Regions from separate parts of the Kitasatospora sp. NPDC090308 genome, predicted to be linked through region 2. Evidence: riboswitches for the same ligand, from Rfam matches in the RefSeq annotation. Region 2 holds a riboswitch; the other holds the start of a gene.
What was found. A riboswitch is a leader RNA that binds a small molecule or an ion and turns the genes downstream of it on or off. The one in region 2 is predicted to bind S-adenosylmethionine.
Positions count from the first base shown of each region.

Region 1: linked by a shared signal. The riboswitch ahead of ACIQVD_RS01910 (aminotransferase class V-fold PLP-dependent enzyme) and the one ahead of thrC (threonine synthase) in region 2 are both predicted to bind S-adenosylmethionine.

Region 1 covers NZ_JBIVXY010000001.1:445,440-456,729, reverse strand. The annotation lists gene ACIQVD_RS01950 (Ig-like domain-containing protein) at 117-1,364, shown strand; gene ACIQVD_RS01945 (GntR family transcriptional regulator) at 1,434-1,799, opposite strand; gene ACIQVD_RS01940 (cytochrome bc complex cytochrome b subunit) at 1,908-3,569, opposite strand; gene ACIQVD_RS01935 (Rieske 2Fe-2S domain-containing protein) at 3,566-4,621, opposite strand; gene ACIQVD_RS01930 (c-type cytochrome) at 4,630-5,451, opposite strand; gene ACIQVD_RS01925 (heme-copper oxidase subunit III) at 5,544-6,164, opposite strand; gene ACIQVD_RS01920 (hypothetical protein) at 6,469-6,894, shown strand; gene trpD (anthranilate phosphoribosyltransferase) at 7,023-8,096, shown strand; SAM riboswitch class IV at 8,212-8,329, shown strand; gene ACIQVD_RS01910 (aminotransferase class V-fold PLP-dependent enzyme) at 8,377-9,741, shown strand; gene ACIQVD_RS01905 (Lrp/AsnC ligand binding domain-containing protein) at 9,746-10,027, opposite strand; gene ACIQVD_RS01900 (rhomboid family intramembrane serine protease) at 10,024-10,827, opposite strand; gene ACIQVD_RS01895 (hypothetical protein) at 10,977-11,243, shown strand.
Region 2 covers NZ_JBIVXY010000002.1:69,812-81,101, reverse strand. The annotation lists gene ACIQVD_RS04370 (ABC transporter ATP-binding protein) at 1-700, opposite strand, end outside; gene ACIQVD_RS04375 (FtsX-like permease family protein) at 1-2, opposite strand, end outside; gene ACIQVD_RS04365 (hypothetical protein) at 865-1,494, shown strand; gene ACIQVD_RS04360 (DUF4031 domain-containing protein) at 1,524-1,811, opposite strand; gene ACIQVD_RS04355 (hypothetical protein) at 1,808-2,170, opposite strand; gene ACIQVD_RS04350 (Uma2 family endonuclease) at 2,193-2,774, opposite strand; gene groL (chaperonin GroEL) at 2,971-4,593, opposite strand; gene ACIQVD_RS04340 (cold-shock protein) at 4,917-5,123, opposite strand; gene ACIQVD_RS04335 (MoaD/ThiS family protein) at 5,684-5,962, opposite strand; gene thrC (threonine synthase) at 6,003-7,283, opposite strand; SAM riboswitch class I at 7,301-7,428, opposite strand; gene ACIQVD_RS04325 (glucosyl-3-phosphoglycerate synthase) at 7,577-8,575, shown strand; gene ACIQVD_RS04320 (trehalose-6-phosphate synthase) at 8,683-10,149, shown strand; gene otsB (trehalose-phosphatase) at 10,231-11,076, opposite strand; gene ACIQVD_RS04310 (DUF3263 domain-containing protein) at 11,123-11,290, opposite strand, start outside.

The DNA of each region.
Region 1 (11,290 bases), on a different contig from region 2:
ACCCGGAGTGCCGACCGGGTGACGCCTTCCTACGCTCTGAGGCAGGTTCACACCCCTGGGAGGTTCCGTTGAAGGGCTCTCGGATAGCCGGCAGTACCCGGACCGCGCTGGCCGCCATGTTGGTGCTGGCCCCCGCCGCGGCCTGTTCCTCCGACAACGACTCGGCGGAGAAGGACTCGTCGCCCCGTCAGATCGACGTGACCCCACTGGTCCACACCTCGGCCGCCGAGGAGCAGGCCGACCCGGCACAGGCGTTCAGCGTCACCACGGACGGCACCGCGAAACTCGACGCCGTCACCGTCACCGACCCCGACGGGAAGCCGGTGGCCGGCGAACTCGCCGCCGACCAGCAGCACTGGCGGACCACCGACCCGCTCCGGGCCGGCGCCGCGTACACCGTCAAGGTCGCGGCCGAGGACGGCAAGGGCGGCCACGGCGAGACCGGCTCCACCTTCACCACCGCCGAGGCGCAGCACGTCGTCACCGCCGAACTCGGCCCCGACAGCTCCGGCAGCGGCGTCTACGGCGTCGGCCAGCCGCTCACCGTCAAGCTCTCCGAGCCGGTCACCGACCCGGTGGCCCGCCAGCAGATCGAACGCGGGCTGACCGTCACCTCGCAGCCCGCCGTGACCGGCGCCTGGTACTGGGTCGACGACGAGAACCTGCACTTCCGGCCGCAGGACTACTGGCCCGCCAACACCACCGTCAAGCTCTCCTACGACCTGCCGGGCGTCCCGCTCTCCGACGGCGTCTACGGCGGCGAGGAGCAGACCCTCGACCTCCGGACCGGCGACCGGATCGAGGCGCTGGTCGACGCGGCCACCGACCAGCTGACGTACAAGCGCAACGGCGAGGTGGTGAAGACCATCCCGGTCACCACCGGCAAGCCCGGCTTCGACACCCGCAACGGCGTCAAGGTGGTGCTCGGGCAGGAGTCCGACGTCCGGATGAGCAGCGAGACCATCGGCATCGCGGCCGGCAGCAGCGAGGCCTACGACCTGGACGTGAAGTGGGCGACCCGGGTCACCTGGAGCGGCGAGTACGTCCACGCCGCACCGTGGTCCGTGTCGTCGCAGGGCAAGGAGAACGTCAGCCACGGCTGCACCGGGATGAGCACCGACGAGGCCAAGTGGTTCTTCGACAACACCCGGGTCGGTGACGTCGTGCAGGTGGTCAACAGCAAGGGCCACGACATGGAGCCGTTCGGCAACGGGTTCGGCGACTGGAACATCGGCTTCGACGAGTACGTGAAGCACAGCGCGCTGGGCAAGCCGGTCAGCACGGCGGCGTCCGGGGACGCGGCGAACGCGATGCCCGCCCCCAGCGTCAACCCGGGTCCGAGCGCGAGCCCGACGGGCCGGTGAGGCGCGGCGAGGTCCGCCCGGGGAGCGAGGCTCCCGCCGGGCGGACCTCGCCGCTGTCCGCCCGGCGGGTCAGCGGTAGGCCGCGTCCAGGGCGGTGGCGACCGCGGCCAGCGCCTCGTCGCGGGTGAGGCCGAGGCGGGCGGCGCGGGCCGCGTACTCGGCGGCGGCGGTGGCGGCCAGGCGGTGCGAGGTGTCCCCGGTGGGGGCGACGGTGGTGCCGGCCCGGCCGCGGGTCTCGACCACCCCGTCGGCCTCCAGCTCGCGGTAGGCGCGGGCCACGGTGTTCGCGGCCAGGCCGAGCTGTTCGGCCAGCGCGCGGACGGTGGGGAGCTTCAGGCCGACCGGGAGCTCGCCGGTACGGGCCCGGGCCGCGATCTGCGAGCGGACCTGCTCGTAGGGCGGGGTGGGGGACTGGTGATCGATCGCCACGTGCACCCGGTCAACATAACAGGGCGTCAGGGCGGGTTCCGGCCCGAGATGCCAGAACCCCCCTCCGGCCGGAGCCGGAGGGGGGTGCTGACGTGGCGGGACAGCTACCCGGGATCAGTGGTGGCCGTGGCCGCTGGTGATCTCGTGGTACTCCTCGGTGGTGGGCTTGGCGATCTGGTTGCCCTCGCCGTAGAAGCCCTCGGAGAGCTTCACCCGGGTCTTGGTGATCACGCCGGCCTTGCGGGCCACGCCGTTCTCGTCCGTCTCGGCGGGCAGCTCCAGCGGCTGGGGCTGCTCGTGGGCGGTGAGGGTGTGCAGGTCCTTCGGCGCCAGCGGGGTGTGCACCTCGACGAACTCGCCGTGCGGCAGGCGCTTGATGACGCCGGACTCGCGGCCGTGCAGCACCTTCTCCTTGTCGCGGCGCTGGAGGCCGAGGCACCAGCGCTTGGTGACGAAGAAGGTGAGGACCGGCACCACGAAGAAGCCGACCCGGACGAAGTACGTGATCGAGTTGATCGACAGGTGCAGGTGGGTGGCGAACAGGTCGTTGCCGCCGCCGACCAGCAGGACCAGGTACAGCGAGATCCAGGCCGCGCCGAGCGCGGTGCGGACCGGGGCGTTGCGCGGGCGGTCCAGGATGTGGTGCTCGCGCTTGTCGCCGGTGACCCAGGACTCGATGAACGGGTAGACCGCGATCGCGGCCAGCACCAGCGGGAAGATCATCAGCGGCACGAACACGCCCAGGTTCAGGGTGTGGCCGCCCCAGACCGAGATCTCCCAGCCCGGCATGATGCGGATCAGGCCCTCGGAGAAGCCCATGTACCAGTCGGGCTGGGCGTCGGTCGACACCTGGTCCGGACGGTACGGGCCGTACGCCCAGATCGGGTTGATCGTGGCGATCGCGGAGATCGCCGCGATGATGCCGAACACCAGGAAGAAGAAGCCGCCGGCCTTCGCCATGTAGACCGGCATCAGCGGCATGCCGACGACGTTCTTCTCGGTCTTGCCCGGGCCCGCCCACTGGGTGTGCTTGTGGTAGAAGACCAGGATCAGGTGCGCGACCAGCAGGCCCAGCATGATGCCCGGGATGAGCAGCACGTGGATGGTGAAGAAGCGCGGGACGATGTCGGTGCCCGGGAACTCGCCGCCGAACAGGAACATCTGGATGTAGGTGCCGACGATCGGCACCGCCAGGATCGCGCCCTCCATGAAGCGGATGCCGGTGCCCGACAGCAGGTCGTCCGGCAGCGAGTAGCCGAAGAAGCCGTCGAACATGCCCAGCGCCAGCAGCAGGAAGCCGAACACCCAGTTGATCTCGCGCGGCTTGCGGAAGGCGCCGGTGAAGAAGACGCGCATCATGTGCACGAGCATCGCGGCCACGAAGACCAGGGCGGCCCAGTGGTGGATCTGCCGGATCAGCAGACCGCCGCGGATCTCAAAGCTGATGTTCATCGTGGAGGCGTACGCCTCCGACATCCGGATGCCGTTCAGCGGCAGGTACGAGCCGTGGTAGACGGTCTCGGCCATGCTCGGCTTGAAGAACAGCGTCAGGTACACACCCGTGAGGATGATGATGATGAAGCTGTAGAGGCAGATCTCGCCGAGCATGAAGGACCAGTGGTCCGGGAAGATCTTGCGCAGGTTGGCCTTGGCCAGGGAGTAGATCCCGACCCGGCCGTCCACCCAGTCGGCAGCGGCCTCGGCCTTGTTGGCGGGCTTGGCGCGGGTGCTGGCCGGCTTGGAGGCGCCGGTGTTGGTGCCGCTTGCGGAACTCATCGCGGACGCTCCCAGTAGCTCGGGCCGACGGGCTCGTCGAAGTCGCCGGTGGCGACCAGGTAGCCCTGCTCATCGGTGGTGATCTTCAGCTGCGGCAGCGGGTGGCCGGCCGGGCCGAAGATGACGCGAGCGCCGTCCGCCAGGTCGAAGGTCGACTGGTGGCAGGGGCAGAGCGCGTGGTGGGTCTGCTGTTCGTACAGCGAGATCGGGCAGCCGACGTGGGTGCAGATCTTCGAGTAGGCGAGGATGCCCTCGAAGCCCTTGTCGCGGGACTTGTCGTCCTTGATGTCCTCCGGGGCGATCCGGATGAGCATCAGGGCGTCCTTGGCGATCCGCTGCTGGAAGTCCTCGGCCGACTCCTCGAGGCCCTCGGGCTTCGCGAAGGTGAGCGAGCCCTGGACGATGTCCTCGGGCTTCATCGGCTCGTCGGTGTTCATGTTGACGAGCTTGATCGGCTGGGCCGGGGTCGCCTCCACCCAGTTGGTGTGGAGCAGCTTCTTCTCCGGCAGCGGGCCGAGGTCGCGCAGCAGCACCACACCGGACAGCGGCACCAGGGCCATCGAGCCGATCAGGGTGTTGCGGATCATCTTGCGGCGGCCGAAGCCGGACTCCGCGGCACCCGTCCTGAACTGCTCGATGACGTCGTTGCGGACGTCGTCGTCGGCCTCGATCGGGTGGCGCTCGGCCGGCATCTCGTGGTCCGACATCAGGGTGCGGGCCCAGTGGACCGCGCCCGCGCCGATGCAGAACAGCGCCACGCCGAGGGTCATGCCCAGGGCGAAGTTGAGCGCGCTGACGTGGCCCAGCGGGAAGATGTAGACCAGCTTGTCGGCGTCGATCGACGCGTAGGACGCGATGAAGCCGACGGTCGCCAGCATCGAGACCACGAACAGCAGCGACACCTGGCGCTCGGCCCGCTTGGCGGCCCGCTCGTCGATGTCGGTCCGACGCGGTTCGTGGGCCGGCAGGCCCGGGTCGGCGAACGGGTCGCCGTGGGTGGCGACGGCCGTGCCGTGGGAGGCGTCGTGCGCCTCCGGCAGGTTCTCTGACATGTCGTGGCTCATGACTTCTTGGCCTTGGTGGTGTGGGCGGCGACCCAGATCGCGATCGCGATCAGCGCGCCGAGACCGAAGATCCAGCCGAACAGGCCCTCGGTCACCGGACCGAGGCTGCCCAGCGCGAGACCACCGGGGTTGGGCTCGTCGTTCGTGTGGCGGACGAAGGCCACGATCTGGCGCTTCTGCTCCTCCGGCATGGTGGTGTCGGGGAAGGACGGCATGTTCTGCGGGCCGGTCTGCATGGCCTCGTAGATGTGCTTCGCGTCCACGCCCTCCAGCGACGGCGCGTACTTGCCGTTGGTCAGCGCACCGCCCTTGCCGGCGAAGTTGTGGCACTGGGCGCAGTTGGTGCGGAACAGCTCGCCGCCCTTGGCGACCTGCTCGGCGTTGGTCACCGGGTCGTCGGAGGGCTGGTACTGCTTGCTGTCCGGAGCGACCGGGCCCGGGCCCAGCGAGGCCACGTAGGCGGCCAGCTGGTCGATCTCGGCCTGGGAGTAGATGTTCTTCTTGCGCGGGACCTGGGCGCCCGGCTGCTGGGCCGGCATGCGGCCGGTGCCGACCTGGAAGTCGACCGCCGCGGAACCGACGCCGACCAGCGACGGGCCGTCAGAAGTGCCCTGGCCGTTCAGGCCGTGGCAGGAGGAGCAGCCGACGGCGAAGAGCTTCTTGCCCTCGTCGATGGCGAGCGACTGCGCCGAGCTGTCGGCCTGCGCCTTCTCGGCGGGCGCGAAAGCGGCGTACAGCCCCCCGGTGGCCGCCAGGGCGAGAAGTAGAACGACGACCGCCGCCAGTGGGTGGCGCCGTCGTGCGGAGAGCTTTTTCACGGAATAACCCCGGTGTCAGGATCTGGTCGGCAGCAGCCTGCCCCCGACTCCCAGGCGTCGAAGGTGACGCCGGGTCAGGGGCGGGGCGGCTGTTACTTGATCAGGTAGATGGTCGCGAACAGGCCGATCCACACGACGTCGACGAAGTGCCAGTAGTACGACACCACGATCGCCGCGGTTGCCTGCTCGTGGGTGAACCGCCGCGCCGCGTAGGTCCGTCCGAGGACCAGCAGGAAGGCGATCAGACCACCCGTCACGTGGAGTCCGTGGAAGCCGGTGGTCAGGTAGAACACCGTGCCGTACGGGTCCGAGGACAGCGACAGGCCGTCCTTCTTGACCAGCTCGGTGTACTCGAAGATCTGGCCGCCGATGAAGATGGCGCCCATCACGAAGGTGATCGTGAACCACGAGCGCAGCTTCTTCACGTCACCGCGCTCGGCGGCGAACACGCCGAGCTGGCAGGTGAGCGAGGAGAGCACCAGGATCGTGGTGTTGACCGAGGAGAACGGCACGTTGAGGGCATGGGCCTTCTCGTGCCAGAACTCGGCACCCTTGACCGAGCGGAGGGTGAAGTACATCGCGAACAGGGCCGCGAAGAACATCAGCTCCGAGCTCAGCCAGACAATGGTTCCGACGCTGACCAGGTTCGGCCTGTTGACCGCTCCGTGCGCGTGTCCGGTTTCTGTTGCTGTTGCTGTCGCCACGACGGACATTATGTCGGTCCCTTATTCCGTCTTCACGCCGGGGGGTCTCCCTCGGAGTGTCCGGTGCGTGAGGTATGCCCGCCTCGCGCACCGTCCGTTTTCTGACGGTTGTTCGAGCGGGTGAGCGCGCTGGGCCGCCGGGGTGACTCCCGGGCGCGGCGGCTTGAGCGAGATCGCGTCGGGGTCTCCGCAGGACGGGCGCGCGGGAGTAGCATCCGTCCAGGGACGTGGCCCGGGTCACACTGGGCCGTTCGGCCGGGGCCGCCCGGCGTGGGCACACATATAAGAGGACGAGCACCAGGAAGCAGGGGCCATGGCGCAGCACTCCGACGAGACGCTCACCGTTCTCGTCTACAGCGACGACCGCAACACCCGTGAGCAGGTGACCCTCGCCCTCGGCAGGCGGCCCGCCGCGGACGTCCCCGCCCTCGACTACCTGGAGTGCGCCACCGCGCCCGCGGTGCTGCGCGCCCTGGAGAAGGGCGGCGTCGACCTCTGCGTCCTGGACGGCGAGGCCGCCCCGGTCGGCGGTCTCGGCCTGACCCGGCAGCTGAAGGACGAGATCTACGGCTGCCCGCCGGTCCTGGTGGTGATCGGCCGGCCGCAGGACTCCTGGCTCGCCGCCTGGAGCCGGGCCGACGCCGCGATCTCCCACCCGGTCGACCCGGTCGGCCTCGCCGACGCCGCGACCGCGCTGCTGCGGGCCCGGCTCGCCCGGCGGGCGCCCGCCGGGCGCTGACCGGCGCCGCCGCGTCTCAGCTGGAGAGAAGGGGGCGGCAACCCGGGGCGGCCGTCCCCGCTCGCTCGATAGGCTGACGTCGTTTCTTCGGGATTCCTCCGGGACGATGACGAGAGCTGGAGTCAGCCATGGTGAACGCGCACTCTGCGAACGGCGGTAGCGAGCCCGCGCAGGTGGTCCGCACCTGGCCCGACCTGCTCAGCTCGCTGCTCCAGGGCAACGACCTCTCGCAGGCCGACACCGCCTGGGCGATGGACCGGATCATGAGCGGCGAGGCCAGCCCCGTCCAGGTGGGCGGCTTCCTGATCGCGATGCGCGGCAAGGGCGAGACGGTCGAGGAGATCGCCGGCCTGGTCGAGGCGATGTACGCGCACGCGGTGCCGCTGGACGTCCCCGGCCCGGCGGTCGACATCGTCGGCACCGGCGGCGACCGGGCCAGGACGGTCAACATCTCCACCATGTCCGCGGTGGTTGCCGCCGCCGCCGGGGCGAAGGTGGTCAAGCACGGCAACCGGGCCTCCTCCTCGGCCTCCGGCTCCTCCGACGTGCTCGGCCGCCTCGGCATCAACCTGGAACTGCCCGCCGACCGGGTCGCGGCGGTGGCCGAGGAGGTCGGCCTGACCTTCTGCTTCGCCGCCAAGTTCCACCCCTCGATGCGGCACACCGCCCAGGCGCGGGCCGAACTGGCCGTCCCGACGGTCTTCAACATCCTCGGCCCGCTCACCAACCCGGCCAGGGTCACCTCGCACGCCGTCGGCTGCTTCGACACCCGGCTGGCCGGCCTGATCGCCGGCGTGCTGGCCCGGCGCGGCGCGCAGGGGCTGGTCTTCCGGGGGGACGACGGGCTCGACGAGTTGACCGTCACCACCACCTCGCACGTCTGGGTGATCCGCGACGGCGAGGTGACGGAGACCGGGTTCGACCCGCGCGAGGTGGGGATCGAGCTGGTCGGGATCGAGGCCCTGCGCGGCGCCGACGCCGAGCACAACGCGGACGTCGCCCGGCGGGTCCTGAACGGCGAGCGCGGGCCGGTGCGGGACGCCGTCCTGCTCAACAGCGCCGCCGCGCTGGTCGCGCTGGAGCTCGCGGAGGCGCCGCTCACCGCGCAGATCGCGGCGGCGATGGAGCGGACCGCGGCGGCGATCGACTCGGGGGCGGCGGGGGCGCTGCTGAAGCGCTGGGCGGAGGCGACGCAGGCGTAGCGGACGCCCGTCCGGGGGCCGGGGCCGTCGTTCCCCGGCCCCTCGGCCGTCCCGCGCCTTCTCGCCATGTGGACGGGTGTTGAGACGGGACGCGTCTCGTGTACTGTTTTCGCCAGGTCATGAGTGACAGCGCGAAGCCCCAGCTGGCTGTCCGGCAACCCTCCGTCCGTGGCGGGGTGCCCTGGGTGAGGACCAGGCCGTGCGGCGACCAGTCCGCGCGGCAAGCGCGGACTTCCGGTGCAGCTCCTCCGGGGTCCTGACCCCGTGGAGGAGTGCACCCATGTCTGTGACCACCGAGATCTGCGAGCCGCTGGCGGTGCTGGGCGGGGACGTCGAGGTGCCGCTGGCTTCCGGCGAGAAGGTCGGCTACGCGGCGCTGGACTACGCGGCGAGCGCTCCGGCGCTGAAGCGGGTGTGGGACGACGTCGCGGCGTACGCGCCGTACTACGGGTCGGTGCACCGGGGGGCCGGGTACCTGTCGCAGCTGTCGACCGACCTGTTCGAGCAGAGCCGGCGGACCGTCGCCGAGTTCCTGGGCCTGCGGGACGGGGACCAGGTGGTGTTCACCCGGGCGACCACCGACTCGCTGAACCTGCTGGCGGGGGCGGTCCCGGCCGGGACCGAGGTGTTCGCCTTCGAGACCGAGCACCACGCCTCGCTGCTGCCGTGGCGGCGCGAGGGCCTGACGGTGCGCTACCTGCGGGCGCCGCGGTCGCACGCGGAGGCGGTGGCGGCCCTGGAGGAGGCCCTGCTGGGGGCGGCCGAGGGGCCGAAGCTGTTCTGCGTGACCGGGGCGTCGAACGTGACCGGCGAGCTGTGGCCGGTCGGGGAGCTGACCGCCGTCGCGCACCGCTACGGCGCCCGGGTGGTGCTGGACGCGGCCCAGCTGGCGCCCCACCACCGGGTCTCGGTGCGGGAGTTGGACGTCGACTGGGTGGCGTTCTCCGGGCACAAGCTGTACGCGCCGTTCGGCGCCGGGGTGCTGGCGGGCCGCTCGGACTGGCTGGACGCCGCCGAGCCGTACCTGGCCGGCGGCGGGGCGAGCCGGACGGTGGCCCGCGAGCTGGACGGCTCGGTGGCGGTGGAGTGGCACACCGGCCCGGCGCGGCACGAGGCCGGTTCGCCGAACGTGATCGGCGCGTACGCGATCGCCTCGGCCTGCCGGGCGCTGGACGAGGCCGGCTTCGAGGTGCTGGAGGCCCGGGAGCGGGCGCTGGTGGCGAAGCTGACCGAGGGCCTGGCGGCGATCCCCGAGGTGCGGGTGCTCAGCCTGTTCGGCGAGGGCTCCGACCGGGTCGGCGTGGTGTCGTTCGTGGTGCGCGGCTGGAACAGCTCGCACTTCTCGGCCGCGCTCTCCGCCGAGTACGGCATCGGCGTCCGGGACGGGCTGTTCTGCGCCCACCCGCTGGTGCGCACCCTGCTCGGCGGTGAGGAAAGCGCCCCGAGCGAGTGCGGGGCGCCGGAGTCCTCGCTGCCGGGGGAGCGCAGCCTGAACGCGATCCGGGTCAGCTTCGGCGCCGGGACGCCCGTCGAGCACCTGGACCGGTTCCTGACCGCGGTGCGCGAGCTGGTCAGCGACGGCGCGAAGTGGACCTACCGCAACGAGGGCGGCCGCTGCGTGGTCGACACCCAGCAGCAGCGCTGAGCGCTCAGCCGTCCAGGCCGAGCGAGAACGCGGCCTCCAGGTCGTGCTGGGAGTAGGTGCGGAAGGCGATGTGGGTCTCGGTGTTGGAGACGCCCGGGACCTTGTTGAGGCGGCCGGGGATCACCTCGGCCAGGTCCTCGTGGTTGCGGACCCGGACCATCGCGACCAGGTCGTAGGTGCCGGTGACGGAGTAGACCTCGCTGACGCCCTCGATGGCGGCGATCGCCTCGGCGATCTCGGGGATCCGGTCGACGTCGGTGTTGATGAGGACGATCGCGGTGATCACTGGACGACTCCTGTTCGAGAAGGTGCGCCCAGGGTATCGCCCGCCGGACGGGCGGCCCACGCGAACAGCCAGCCCGTCACGAAGCCGATCACGTGCACCAGGTAGGCCACCCCGTCGCCGCCGGAGGTGACCGACCAGAACTGCAGCGCGAACCACAGGCCGAGCACCAGCCAGGCCGGGAAGCGCAGCGGGAGGAAGAGCAGGGCCGGCACCAGCGTGGTCACCCGGGCCCTCGGGTACAGCCGCAGGAACGCGCCCAGCACCCCGGCGATCGCGCCGGACGCGCCGACCAGCGCCCGCACCGCGTCCGGGGTGCCCGCCTCGGCCAGCGCGTAGCCGTAGGTGGCCAGGTAGCCGATCGCCAGGTAGCCGACCAGGAAGCGGACCCGGCCCAGCCGGGCCTCCACCGCCGGGCCGAAGACGAACAGGAACAGCAGGTTGCCCACCAGGTGCAGCCAGCCCGCGTGGACGAACAGCGCGGTCAGCACCGACAGTTCGGGGATCTTGCCGGGGGTGGCCGGCAGCACGCAGCCGGGCGCCGCCGGGGGGAGCGCCGACAGCTGGGCCGCCGTCAGCGGACGGCCCCCCAGCAGCTCGGCCGGGACGGCGCCCCAGCGGTGCTCGTAGCGCTGCTCGGCGCAGGCCCGGGCGTCGCCGCTGCCGTACAGCGGGTTCGGGCCGGACGGGCCGAGCAGCATGGCCAGCGCGGCCAGTGCGATCAGCAGGTAGCTGGCGACCGGGGTGCGGGCGGCCCGCTCGGCCGCCGGCGAACCGGCCCGGGCGGGGGCGGAGAGCACCATGCCGGTCAGCATTCCTCGGGGGCGCACCCGCGACACCGGGCGCTGCTCCGGGCGGGTGAGCGTCCGGGCTGTGGACCGGTGATCCGCCCGTCCGGCGGCAGGCAATAGGCTGGAGGCCCGGAACCGGGACCAGCCGAGAGGGACCACTGATGAGCATTGCCGCGCCGACCGCCGAGACCCGCTGGCGCTGCACCCTGTGCGGCAACCTGACCCGGTTCGACGTCACCCGTTCGTCCCGGGTGACCGACTTCCTGCACTTCGACCTCTCCGGCGAGTCCAAGGTCGAGGAGACCCAGGTGCTCGCGGAGACCATCGAGTCCGTGCGCTGCCGCTGGTGCAACGCCGTCGACCAGGTCGAGCTGGTGGCCCGCCCCGGCGCCGAGGAGTCCGCGGAGGGCGGGGCCCAGCAGGGCTGACGCCGTCCCCACCGCCCCGCGTTCCCGTCCGGCCCGGACGGGGGCGC
Region 2 (11,290 bases):
ACCGGCGCACCGCCTCTTCGGCGACCCGGCCGTCGCGCAGGAAGACCACCCGGTCCGCCCAGGCGGCGTGGCTCGCGTCGTGGGTGACCATCATGACGGCCGCCCCGGCGTCGCAGCGGGTCCGCAGCACCTCCAGCACCGCCTCGCCGGTCGCCGAGTCCAGCGCGCCGGTCGGCTCGTCGGCCAGCACCAGCCGCCGGTCGCCGGAGAGCGCCCGGCCGATCGCGACCCGCTGCTGCTGGCCGCCGGACATGTCCTCCGGGAAGCGGTCGGCCAGTTCGGCGACGCCCAGTTCGGCGAGCACCTCCAGCGCCTCGGCGCGGGCGGTGCGGGCCGGGACGCCCTCCAGCTCGCGCGGCAGCGCGATGTTCTCGGCCGCCGTCAGGGACGGGATCAGGTTGTACGACTGGAACACGTAGCCCACCGAGCGGCGGCGCACGTCGGCCAGCTTCGCCCGGCTCAGCCCCGCCAGCGGGGCGCCCTCCACCAGCACCCGCCCGCTGGACGGCCGGTCCAGGCCGCCGGCCAGCGCCAGCAGGGTGGACTTGCCCGAGCCGGACGGGCCCATCACGGCCAGGAACTCCCCGGCCCGCACCTCCAGGTCGATCGGGTGCAGCGCGTGCACCTCGGCCGCGCCCCGGCCGTGCACCCGGCCGACCCCCTCCAGGCGCAGCACGGCCTGCGCGTTCGATCCGGTCATGGCTCCCCCTCGGAACAGCGGAACGTCTTGCATACCGAGTATGTATAGCGGCCGGACGGCGATGACTCAAGTCTGCGTCATAAGTCGGTGAACTACATATAAGCTGGGTCACATCCGCCCACCGCGACCGGGACGGCCCCGACCGGGGGAGCACAATGGCCGCCATGACCGCACCGCTGTCCGCGCGCTGGCACGACCTGCTCACCCGCTGCGGAGCCACCGCCGACCCCGAGCCCTACGCCCGCGACCTGCTCGCCCGCTGGGCCGAGCCGCAGCGCCGCTACCACACCACCACCCACCTGCAAGCCGTCCTCGACCGCGTCGACGAACTCGCCGCCCACGCCGACGACCCCGACGCCGTCCGCCTCGCCGCCTGGTTCCACGACGCCGTCTACCGCCCCGACCGCTCCGAGAACGAGGAACGCAGCGCCGCCCTCGCCTGCCGCGCCCTGCGCGAGGCCGGCCTGCCCGAACCCCTGGTCCACGAGGTCGATCGCCTGGTCCGGCTCACCGCCGACCACCACCCCGCCCCCGGCGACCGCAACGGCGAAGTCCTCTGCGACGCCGACCTCGCCGTCCTCGGCGGCCCGCCCGAGGCGTACGCCGCCTACGCCGCCGCCGTCCGCGACGAGTACTCCTTCGTCCCCCCGGACGCCTTCCGCGCGGGCCGCGCCGCGATCCTGCGCCAGCTCCTCGCGCTCCCCGCCCTCTACCGCACCCCCGAGGCCCGCGCCCGCTGCGACGCCCCGGCCCGCCGCAACCTGCACGCGGAACTCGCCGACCTCGAACGCTGACCCGCCCCGCACCGGTGCGGCACCGGACGCTAGCCGCGCGCCCTCCGCACCCGCAGCCCCGCCGCCGTCAGCCGGGCCACCAGCTCCCGGCTCCGCACCGGCGCCGCGCCCGGCACCGGCGCCCGCTCGCACCAGGCCGCCGGGGTGTCGAAGGGGGTCCCCCCGGCCGGAGGCCGGGGGAGGTCGCGGTCGAAGCCCTCCGCGGGGGCGCCCGACTCGGCCGCGAAGGCGTGCGGTTCCACCAACGGGACGTCACCGGCCAGGTGCGGCCACCGCCTGCCGCGGCCGGGCCGCTCCGGCGGGTCGACCAGGATCACACCAGCCCCCCGACCGGGGCCACCACCACGCCGCGCTTGCCGCACACCCAGTGCGGGTCCGGCCCCAGCTCGGGCTCGACCCCGAGCGCGTGCGGGTCGTCCTCCTCCACCGCGCACGCGGTGCACAGCGGCCACCGCCCGTACGACTCCAACAGCGCGTCCTGCACGTCCTGCGCGATCAGCCCGAGCACGAACTCCCGCCCGTCCGGCCACTGTTCGAGCCACCAGCGGCGGTGCGTCACGGCGTCCTCCACCAACGAGACGATCGCCGCGTCGGCGACGTCCCGGGCGGTGAGGTCGGCGAGGATCAGCGCCCGCGCGTTGTGCAGGGCGGTTTCGAGGTCGGGACTACTGGCCATCCGCCCATTGTCCCGCACCCGGCTACGGCACCGGGAAGCCCGCCGTGTCCAGCTCGATCCCGAACGGCTCGGGCAACTCGACCGGCTTGCCGAACGGCACCCGCACGCTCTGCCCGTACGCGCCGTCGGAGGGCTCGGAGTAGAGCGTCACCGTCGGCCCCGGCTGGTCGAAGCGGTCGATCAGCAGGTAGAGCGGGACGGGCGCGTGCGCGTAGCCCCAGAGCTTCTTCGTCCGGTCCTGCCGGGCCGTGCTGCGCGAGGTGATCTCGACGGCCAGCAGGACGTCCGACGCGTCGATCGGCACGTTGTCCTCCCCGGCGAGGAGCGTCTCGTCCACCACGACCAGGTCGGGGATGTACAGCTTCTCCAGCCTGGCGATCTGCGTTCCGAGCGTCTGGTAGACGCCGACCTCGTCGGACAGGTGCCGCACGAGGGCCCGGTGGATCTTCTCGGCGATGCGGTTGTGCTGATTGTCCGGCGGTGGCACCAACTGGATCCGGCCTCCCTCGATCTCGGTGCGCCAGCCCTCGGGGGCGTCCAGCTCCCGCCAGGTGTCCAGCAGGTAGGACCACTGCTGGTCCGACTCGACCGCCATGACCGCCATCGTCGGCCTCCCCTCTTCCTCATGACGCTGTTCGCCCTCAAGGTAGTCGGGCCCGAAGCCGCCGAAACCGTCCATGGCCCCAGCGTCCCACGAAGGGGTGACCCCGGCGAGAACGCCGTGAGGGCGGCCTCCCGAAGGAGGCCGCCCTCACGGCGTGAGACTGACCGATCCGGGCCGGTGGGAACCGGCGGGCGGATCAGAAGTCCATGTCACCGCCCGGCATGCCGCCGCCGGCGGCCGCGGCGGCCTTCTCCGGCTTGTCGGCGATGACGGCCTCGGTGGTGAGGAAGAGCGCCGCGATGGAGGCGGCGTTCTGCAGGGCGGAGCGGGTGACCTTGGCGGGGTCGATGATGCCGGAGGCGATCAGGTCGACGTACTCGTTGGTCGCGGCGTTCAGGCCGTGGCCGGCGGGCAGGTTGCGGACCTTCTCGACCACGACGCCGCCCTCGAGGCCGGCGTTGGTCGCGATCTGCTTGATCGGGGCCTCCAGGGCCACGCGGACGATGTTGGCACCGGTGGCCTCGTCGCCCTCCAGCTCCAGCTTCTCGAACGCGACACCGGCCTGGAGCAGGGCGACGCCACCACCGGCGACGATGCCCTCCTCGACGGCGGCCTTGGCGTTGCGCACCGCGTCCTCGATGCGGTGCTTGCGCTCCTTGAGCTCGACCTCGGTCGCGGCGCCGGCCTTGATGACGGCCACGCCGCCCGCGAGCTTCGCCAGGCGCTCCTGGAGCTTCTCGCGGTCGTAGTCCGAGTCGGAGTTCTCGATCTCGGCGCGGATCTGGTTGACCCGGCCGGCGACCTGGTCGCTGTCGCCGCCGCCGTCGACGATGGTGGTCTCGTCCTTGGTGATGACGACCTTGCGGGCGGTGCCCAGCAGGTCCAGGCCGGCGTTCTCGAGCTTGAGGCCGACCTCCTCGGAGATCACGGTGCCGCCGGTCAGGATGGCGATGTCGCCGAGCATGGCCTTGCGGCGGTCGCCGAAGCCCGGGGCCTTGACGGCGACGGACTTGAAGGTGCCGCGGATCTTGTTCACGACCAGGGTGGAGAGGGCCTCGCCCTCGACGTCCTCGGCGATGATGACGAGCGGCTTGCCGCTCTGCATGACCTTCTCCAGCAGCGGGAGGAGGTCCTTGACCGAGGAGATCTTGGAGTTGGCGATGAGGATGTACGGGTCCTCGAAGCTCGCCTCCATGCGCTCCAGGTCGGTGGCGAAGTAGGCGGAGATGTAGCCCTTGTCGAAGCGCATGCCCTCGGTGAGCTCGAGCTCAAGGCCGAAGGTGTTGCTCTCCTCGACGGTGATGACGCCTTCCTTGCCGACCTTGTCCATGGCCTCGGCGATGAGCTCGCCGATCTGGGTGTCGGCGGCCGAGATGGAGGCGGTGGAGGCGATCTGCTCCTTGGTCTCCACGTCCTTGGCCTGGGCCAGCAGCTGGTCGGAGACGGCGGCGACGGCCTTCTCGATGCCGCGCTTGAGGGCCATCGGGTTGGCGCCGGCGGCGACGTTGCGCAGACCCTCGCGGACGAGCGCCTGGGCCAGCACGGTGGCGGTGGTGGTGCCGTCACCCGCGACGTCGTCGGTCTTCTTGGCGACCTCCTTGACCAGCTCGGCGCCGATCTTCTCGTACGGGTCCTCGAGCTCGATCTCCTTGGCGATGGAGACACCGTCGTTGGTGATCGTGGGGGCGCCCCACTTCTTCTCCAGGACGACGTTGCGACCCTTGGGGCCGAGCGTGACCTTCACGGCGTCGGCAAGCTGGTTCATGCCACGCTCAAGGCCGCGGCGGGCTTCCTCGTCAAAGGCGATGATCTTGGCCATCAGAAGTGGTCCTCCGGGACACGGTCGACTGCTCGGACCAAGGGGTGCCCGCGACGGACGGCCCAGGAGAGCGGGGGTCCCTTCCCCTACCGCTTCCGGGGCCTCACCGGCCCGGTCCGTTTGTCACTCTCACGCTGTGAGTGCTAACGCCAATGATTAGCACTCTGGGGTGGCGAGTGCAAGCCCATTCGGCCCCCGCCGACCGCCCCGCCGGGAAACCCGCTGGTGGCCCGGGCGGCCCCGGAAAGCCCGCGGGCCCGCCCCGGACGCGTCGCGTCGGGGGCGGGCCCGCGGTTTCGGTGCGTGCGGGTCTGCCGGGGCCGTCAGGCGCCGGCGGCGCGGACCATGTCGGCCTGCGGACCCTTCTGACCCTGCGAGATCTCGAACTCGACCCGCTGGCCCTCTTCCAGGGTGCGGTAGCCGTCCATCTGGATCGCGCTGTAGTGGACGAACACGTCCGCTCCACCGTCGACCGCGATGAAGCCGTAGCCCTTCTCGGCGTTGAACCACTTGACGGTGCCCTGAGCCATTCCGAACTCCCCTTGTGCTGTGCTGGGCCCTTCAGAGATCCGCAGGACGCGGACCCGGAGGTCTGGAAGACCGGCCTGGGGACTCCCCCCCGTACGGCGCAGCCTCTGTCGCGGCTGAATGTATCCGGATATGCGCCCTCTGCAACAGGCCCAATTTCCGGGGAAACCCGCCACCCGGCGGGGGATGTCCCGGGCGAAAGGCGCATCCGCCGACAATTGCGGCGGGACATAACGGACGCGTCACCGCAAAACGCCGGAACAATTCTGACGGCGGCCTGACAGAAGGCGGGGAAAGCCGCCCGGCGCACGTCTCGGGGCGCGGGACGGGAGGCGGCCCGGCCGGGCGGGGCGCGGTGCGGTAATCGAGGATTGAACCGGGCCGGGGAGGGGAACGGCCCTGCCCGGCACTCTACTCCCCGGGCCCCGGCGGAATTCCGGCGGCCCGCCGGACGGGAGAACCGCAGGTGCGCGGCCCATTGGCCGCGGTACGCACGGAGCCGCCGCCCGGTCCGGGTAATTGAATTCCGGACCGGGCGGCGGCTGCGGGAATGCGGGCCGGGTCAGCAGCCGCCGGCCACCGCCGGAATGATCGACACCGAGGCGCCGTCCTTGATCTCGGTCTCCAGGCCCTCGGCGAAGCGCACGTCGTCGTCGTTCACGTACACGTTGACGAAGCGGCGCAGCTTGCCGCCGTCGTCCAGCAGCCGGGCGGCGATGCCGGCGTGGTTCGCCTCCAGGTCCGCGATGACGGCGGCCAGGGTGGCGCCCTCGGCGGTCACCTCGGCGGCGCCGCCGGTGTAGGTGCGCAGGATGGTCGGGATGCGGACGGTGGCGCTCATGCGGTGCTCCTCGGGGCGTGGGGTGTCCTACGGCTGGGGGTCAGGCGGTGGCGAGGCCGGCGGCGCGGAAGGACTCCAGCGTCGGGCGGATCACGGCGGTCATGCCGGCGTCGGCGACCGCGTCGAGGGTCTTGAGGCCGTCGCCGGTGTTGATCGCGACGGTCTCCTTGGACGGGTCGAGCAGGCCGTTCTCGACCAGCTTCTTCAGCACGCCGACGGTGACGCCGCCCGCGGTCTCGGCGAAGATCCCCTCGGTGCGGGCGAGCAGCTTGATCGCCTCGACCACCTCGGCGTCGGTGACGTCCTCGACCGCGCCGCCGGTGCGGCGGGCGATGTCCAGCACGTACGGGCCGTCGGCCGGGTTGCCGATCGCCAGCGACTTGGCGATGGTGTCCGGCTTGACCGGCTTGATCACGTCGCGGCCGGCCTTGAAGGCCGCGGAGACCGGGGAGCACCCCTCGGCCTGGGCGCCGAAGATCTTGTAGGGCTTGTCCTCGACCAGGCCGAGCTTGATCAGCTCCTGCAGGCCCTTGTCGATCTTGGTGAGCTGGGAGCCGGAGGCGATCGGGATGACGATCTGGTCGGGCAGCCGCCAGCCGAGCTGCTCGCAGATCTCGAACGCCAGGGTCTTGGAGCCCTCGCCGTAGTACGGGCGCAGGTTGACGTTCACGAAGCCCCAGCCCTCGCCGGCCGGGTCGCCGATCAGCTCGGAGCAGAAGCGGTTCACGTCGTCGTAGTTGCCGTCGATGCCGACCAGCTCGCCGCCGTACACCCCGGCCATCACGACCTTGCCCTGCTCCAGGTCGTGCGGGATGAACACGCAGGACTTGAAGCCGGCCCGGGCGGCGGCGGCGCCCACCGCGCCGGCCAGGTTGCCGGTGGAGGAGCAGGAGAGCGTGGTGAACTCGAAGGCCCGGGCGGCCTCGATCGCGCAGGCCACCACCCGGTCCTTGAAGGAGTGGGTCGGGTTGCCCGAGTCGTCCTTGACGTGCAGCTGCGCGGTGAAGCCCAGCTCGCGGCCCAGGTTGTCGGCCTTGACCAGCGGGGTCCAGCCCGGGTTCAGGTTCGGCTTGCCGGCCACGTCGGCCGGGACGGGCAGCAGCGGGGCGTAGCGCCAGATCGACGCCGGGCCGGCCTCGATCCGCTTGCGCAGCTCCTCGGCGTCGTAGCCCGTGTAGTCGTAGGCGATCTCCAGCGGGCCGAAACACTCGGGACAGGCGAAGTCCGGGCCGAGCGGGGAGCGCGCACCGCACTCGCGACAGGACAGCGCGGTCGCCGGACCGAGGTCGACGGTGGTGGGTGCGGCGGTGTCAACAGCCATGGTGGCGAGGCCCTTTCTCCTCATCTTCCCCGGATCGCGGTCGCGTCCGGGACGGAATTGGCACCTGTCCCGCCGGGCCTGCAGGCCGCGCGGGAGGGTTGCCGGGACTTCAACGGGCCGTTCCCTCAGTCCCTCTGGATGAGCTCTGTGAAGTTGTGGTCGTACGCTGCGAGCGACCCCCGGGTGCGAAGGCGCGATCGCGATACCAAGACTGTATCCGAAGGCCCGCTCGGACCGACCCCCGCGTCCGACACCCGAGACGAACCGAGACGAACCGAGACAGGGAGCGAGACGTGCCGGAGCAGCCCGAGCCCGGGGTACTGCCGGAGGTGGCCGACTGGCTGCGCCGCCGTTCGTGGACGGCCGCCGACCGGCCGCTCGACCTGCTGCTGGCCGCCAAGCGCGCCGCCGGGGCGGCCGGCACGGTGAGCGTGGTGCTGCCCGCGCTGGACGAGGAGTCCACCGTCGGCGAGATCGTCGCCGCGATCCGGGCCGAGCTGGTCGAGCGCGTCCCCCTGGTGGACGAGCTGGTGGTGGTCGACTCCGGCTCGCGGGACGGCACCGCCGCCGCCGCGGCCGCGGCCGGCGCCCGGGTGGTGCACCGCGACGCGCTGCTGCCCCGGCTGCCCGCCGAGCCCGGCAAGGGCGAGGTGCTGTGGCGCTCGCTGCTCGCCACCAGCGGCGCGATCGTCTGCTTCGTCGACGCCGACCTGCGCGAGTTCGACCCGGCGTTCGTCTCCGGCATCATCGGCCCGCTGCTCACCGACCCCGGCCTGCACCTGGTCAAGGCCATGTACGACCGGCCGTTCGAGGCCGACGGCGCCGTCGTCCCGGCCGGCGGCGGCCGGGTCACCGAACTGGTCGCCCGCCCGCTGCTCAGCCTGCACTGGCCGCAGCTCGCGGGCTTCGTCCAGCCGCTCGGCGGCGAGTACGCGGCCCGCCGCGGCCTGCTGGAGCGGCTGCCCTTCCCGACCGGCTACGGCGTCGAGCTCGGCCTGCTGGTGGACGCCCTGGAGCTGGCCGGGCTGGACGCGCTGGCCCAGGTCGACGTGGGCGTGCGGCACCACCGGCACCAGGACGGCCAGGCCCTCGGCCGGATGGCCGCCACCATCTACCGCACCGCCCTGGAGCGGCTGGACCGCGCCCACCGCCTCAAGGCCGACCCCGACCTGGTCCGCCCGCTGCTCACCCAGTACACCCGCACCCCGGCCGGCTTCACCCCCCGCACCCACCCCGTCCCGGCCACCGAACGCCCCCCGATGGCCACCGTCCCCGAGTACCGCGACCGCTGACCGCCCGGCCCCGGGCGGCGCGGTCCGGCGGCCCCGCCCCCACTGTTCACCTGCCGCGGACCGCGCCGAGTGGTTTGGTCCGGTGATCGCACGGCAAGGTTGGCTGTATGGCCGATCACGTGTCCGAACGCTCCCAGCAGTCCGGAGCCGCCCCGATCCTGGTGGCCTCCAACCGCGGCCCGGTGTCCTTCCGCACGGAGGACGACGGCGCGCTGACCCTCCGCAGAGGCGGCGGCGGCCTGGTCTCCGGGCTCTCCGCCATCGACGACCCGAACGCGGTCTGGGTCTGCGCCGCGCTCTCCGACGCCGACCGCACCGCCGCCCGGCAGGCCCCCGACGGGCGCCTCGACCGGGCCGGCCACGACGTCGGCGGACAGGCCGTCCGGATGCTGGACATCGATCCGGAGACCTTCGCCCGCGCCTACAACGGCGTCGCCAACTCCACCCTCTGGTTCGTCCACCACCTGCTCTACCAGACGCCCGTGCAGCCCGCCTTCGACGCCGACTTCCGCACCGAGTGGGACGCCTACCGGGCGTACAACACCGCCTTCGCCGAGGCGCTCGCCGCCGAGGCCGCCCCCGGCGCGGCCGTCCTGGTGCAGGACTACCACCTCTCGCTGGCCCCCGCGCTGCTCCGGGAACTCCGCCCCGACCTGCGGATCGGCCACTTCTCGCACACCCCCTGGGCCCCGCCGGACTACTACCGGCTGCTGCCCGACGACGTCGCCGCCGCCGTCCTGGAGGGCATCCTCGGCGCCGACCGGGCCGCCTTCCTCACCCGCCGCTGGGCGCTCGCCTTCGCCGACTGCTGCGAGGCCCTGCTCGGCGCGCGCGTCGACCGCGAGGCACTCACCGTCACGCACGGCGGCCGCACCACCCGGCTGGGCGTGCACGGCCTCGGGGCCGACGGCGAGTTCCTGCGCGAACGCGCCCACCGGCCCGACGTCGACGAGCGCCTCGCCGCCCTGCGCGCGGCCGTCGGCGACCGGCGCACCATCGTCCGGGTCGACCGCACCGAGCTCAGCAAGAACATCGTCCGCGGCCTGCTCGCCTACCGGCACCTGCTGCGCACCCGCCCCGAGTGGCTGGGCAACGTCGTCCACATCGCCTTCGCCTACCCCTCGCGCACCGACCTCGCCGAGTACCGCGACTACACCGCCGCCGTGCGGCGCGTCGCCGAGGAGGTCAACGCCGAGTTCGGCACCGGCGACTGGCAGCCGGTCCTGCTGCACGTCGACGACGACTTCCCGCGCTCGCTGGCCGCCTACCGGCTCGCCGACGTCGCCCTGGTCAACCCGATCCGCGACGGCATGAACCTGGTCGCCAAGGAGGTCCCGGTCGTCTCGGACCGGGGCTGCGCCCTCGTGCTGTCCCGCGAGGCCGGCGCCCACGCGGAGCTCGCCGAGGACGCGATCACCGTCAACCCGTTCGACGTGGTCGCCACCGCCGACGCCCTCGCCGAGGCGCTCGCCATGCCCGCCGCCGAACGCGCCGACCGCACCGAGCGCCTGGCCGCCGCGGCCACCGCCCTGCCGCCCCAGCAGTGGTTCCTGGACCAGCTCAAGGCGCTCTGAACGCACGACCTGAACCGCACGGCGCACGCGGAACCGGGGGCGCGCGGGAGGACCGCCGCGCCCCCGTCGGTGCGCGCCCCGCTACCGCAGCAGCTCGGTGAGCCCGTTCAGCAGGTCGACGATCCCGGCCGGCCCCGCCACCACCAGGTCGGCGCGCTCGGCGAGTTCGGCGACCGGCGGTTCGCCGGTGACGGGCCCGCTGCACACCAGCAGGCCGGGGTGGCCGGCCGCGCGGCGGGCGGCGACCTCCGCGTAGGCGGCGAGGTCGCCGAGGTCGTCGCCGGCGAAGAGGACCGGGCCCGCGTCCCGCTCGGCCAGGAAGCCGCGCAGGGCGACCCCCTTGTCGATCCCCGGCGGGCGCAGTTCGACGACCATCCGGCCGGGCTCGACGACCAGCCCGTGCCGCCGCGCCAGCTCGCCGAGCGGGCCGCGCAGCCGCTCCAGCAGCGCGTCCGGCTCGGGGGCGCGCCGGGTGTGGACGGCCAGCGCGCGCTCCTTGTCCTCCACGAAGGTGCCCTCGGGCGCGCCCAGCTCCCGCAGCAGCGAGGGGAGTTCGTCCCGGACGGCGGCCACCCCGGGCGGGGGCGGGGCGGCGGTGACGGCGTCGGTGCGGGCGTCCCAGCGTTCGGCGCCGTAGTGGCCGAGGACGGTGAGCTGCTCCAGTCCGGGGGCGGCGGCGAAGCCGCCGTAGGCGGCGGCGGTCGCGGCCGGGCGCCCGGTGACCACGACGACCGCGCCGATCAGCGGGGCGAGCGCGGAGAGGGCGGGCACGACGCCCGGATGGGCGCGGGCCCGCTCGGGGTCGGCGACGATCGGGGCGAGCGTGCCGTCGAAGTCGAGCCCCACCACGGCGGACTTCGGGTCGGCGAGCAGGCCCGCCAGTCCGGTCCGCCCTGCCTCGGTCGTGATCTGTTCGGCGATTCCCATGCCCCGACGCTACCCGCCGGCAGGGGTCGGCAGCCCTCCCGCGGGCTCACTGCCGGGCGTCGCGCCGCGCCTGCCGGACCCGGCGCAGCCGGTTGACCAGGACCGGGTCGTGGGCGAGCGCCTCGGTCCGGTCGAGCAGGGCGTTGAGCAGCTGGTAGTAGCGGGTGGCGGAGATGCCGAGCTCCTGCCGGATCGCCTGCTCCTTGGCGCCGGC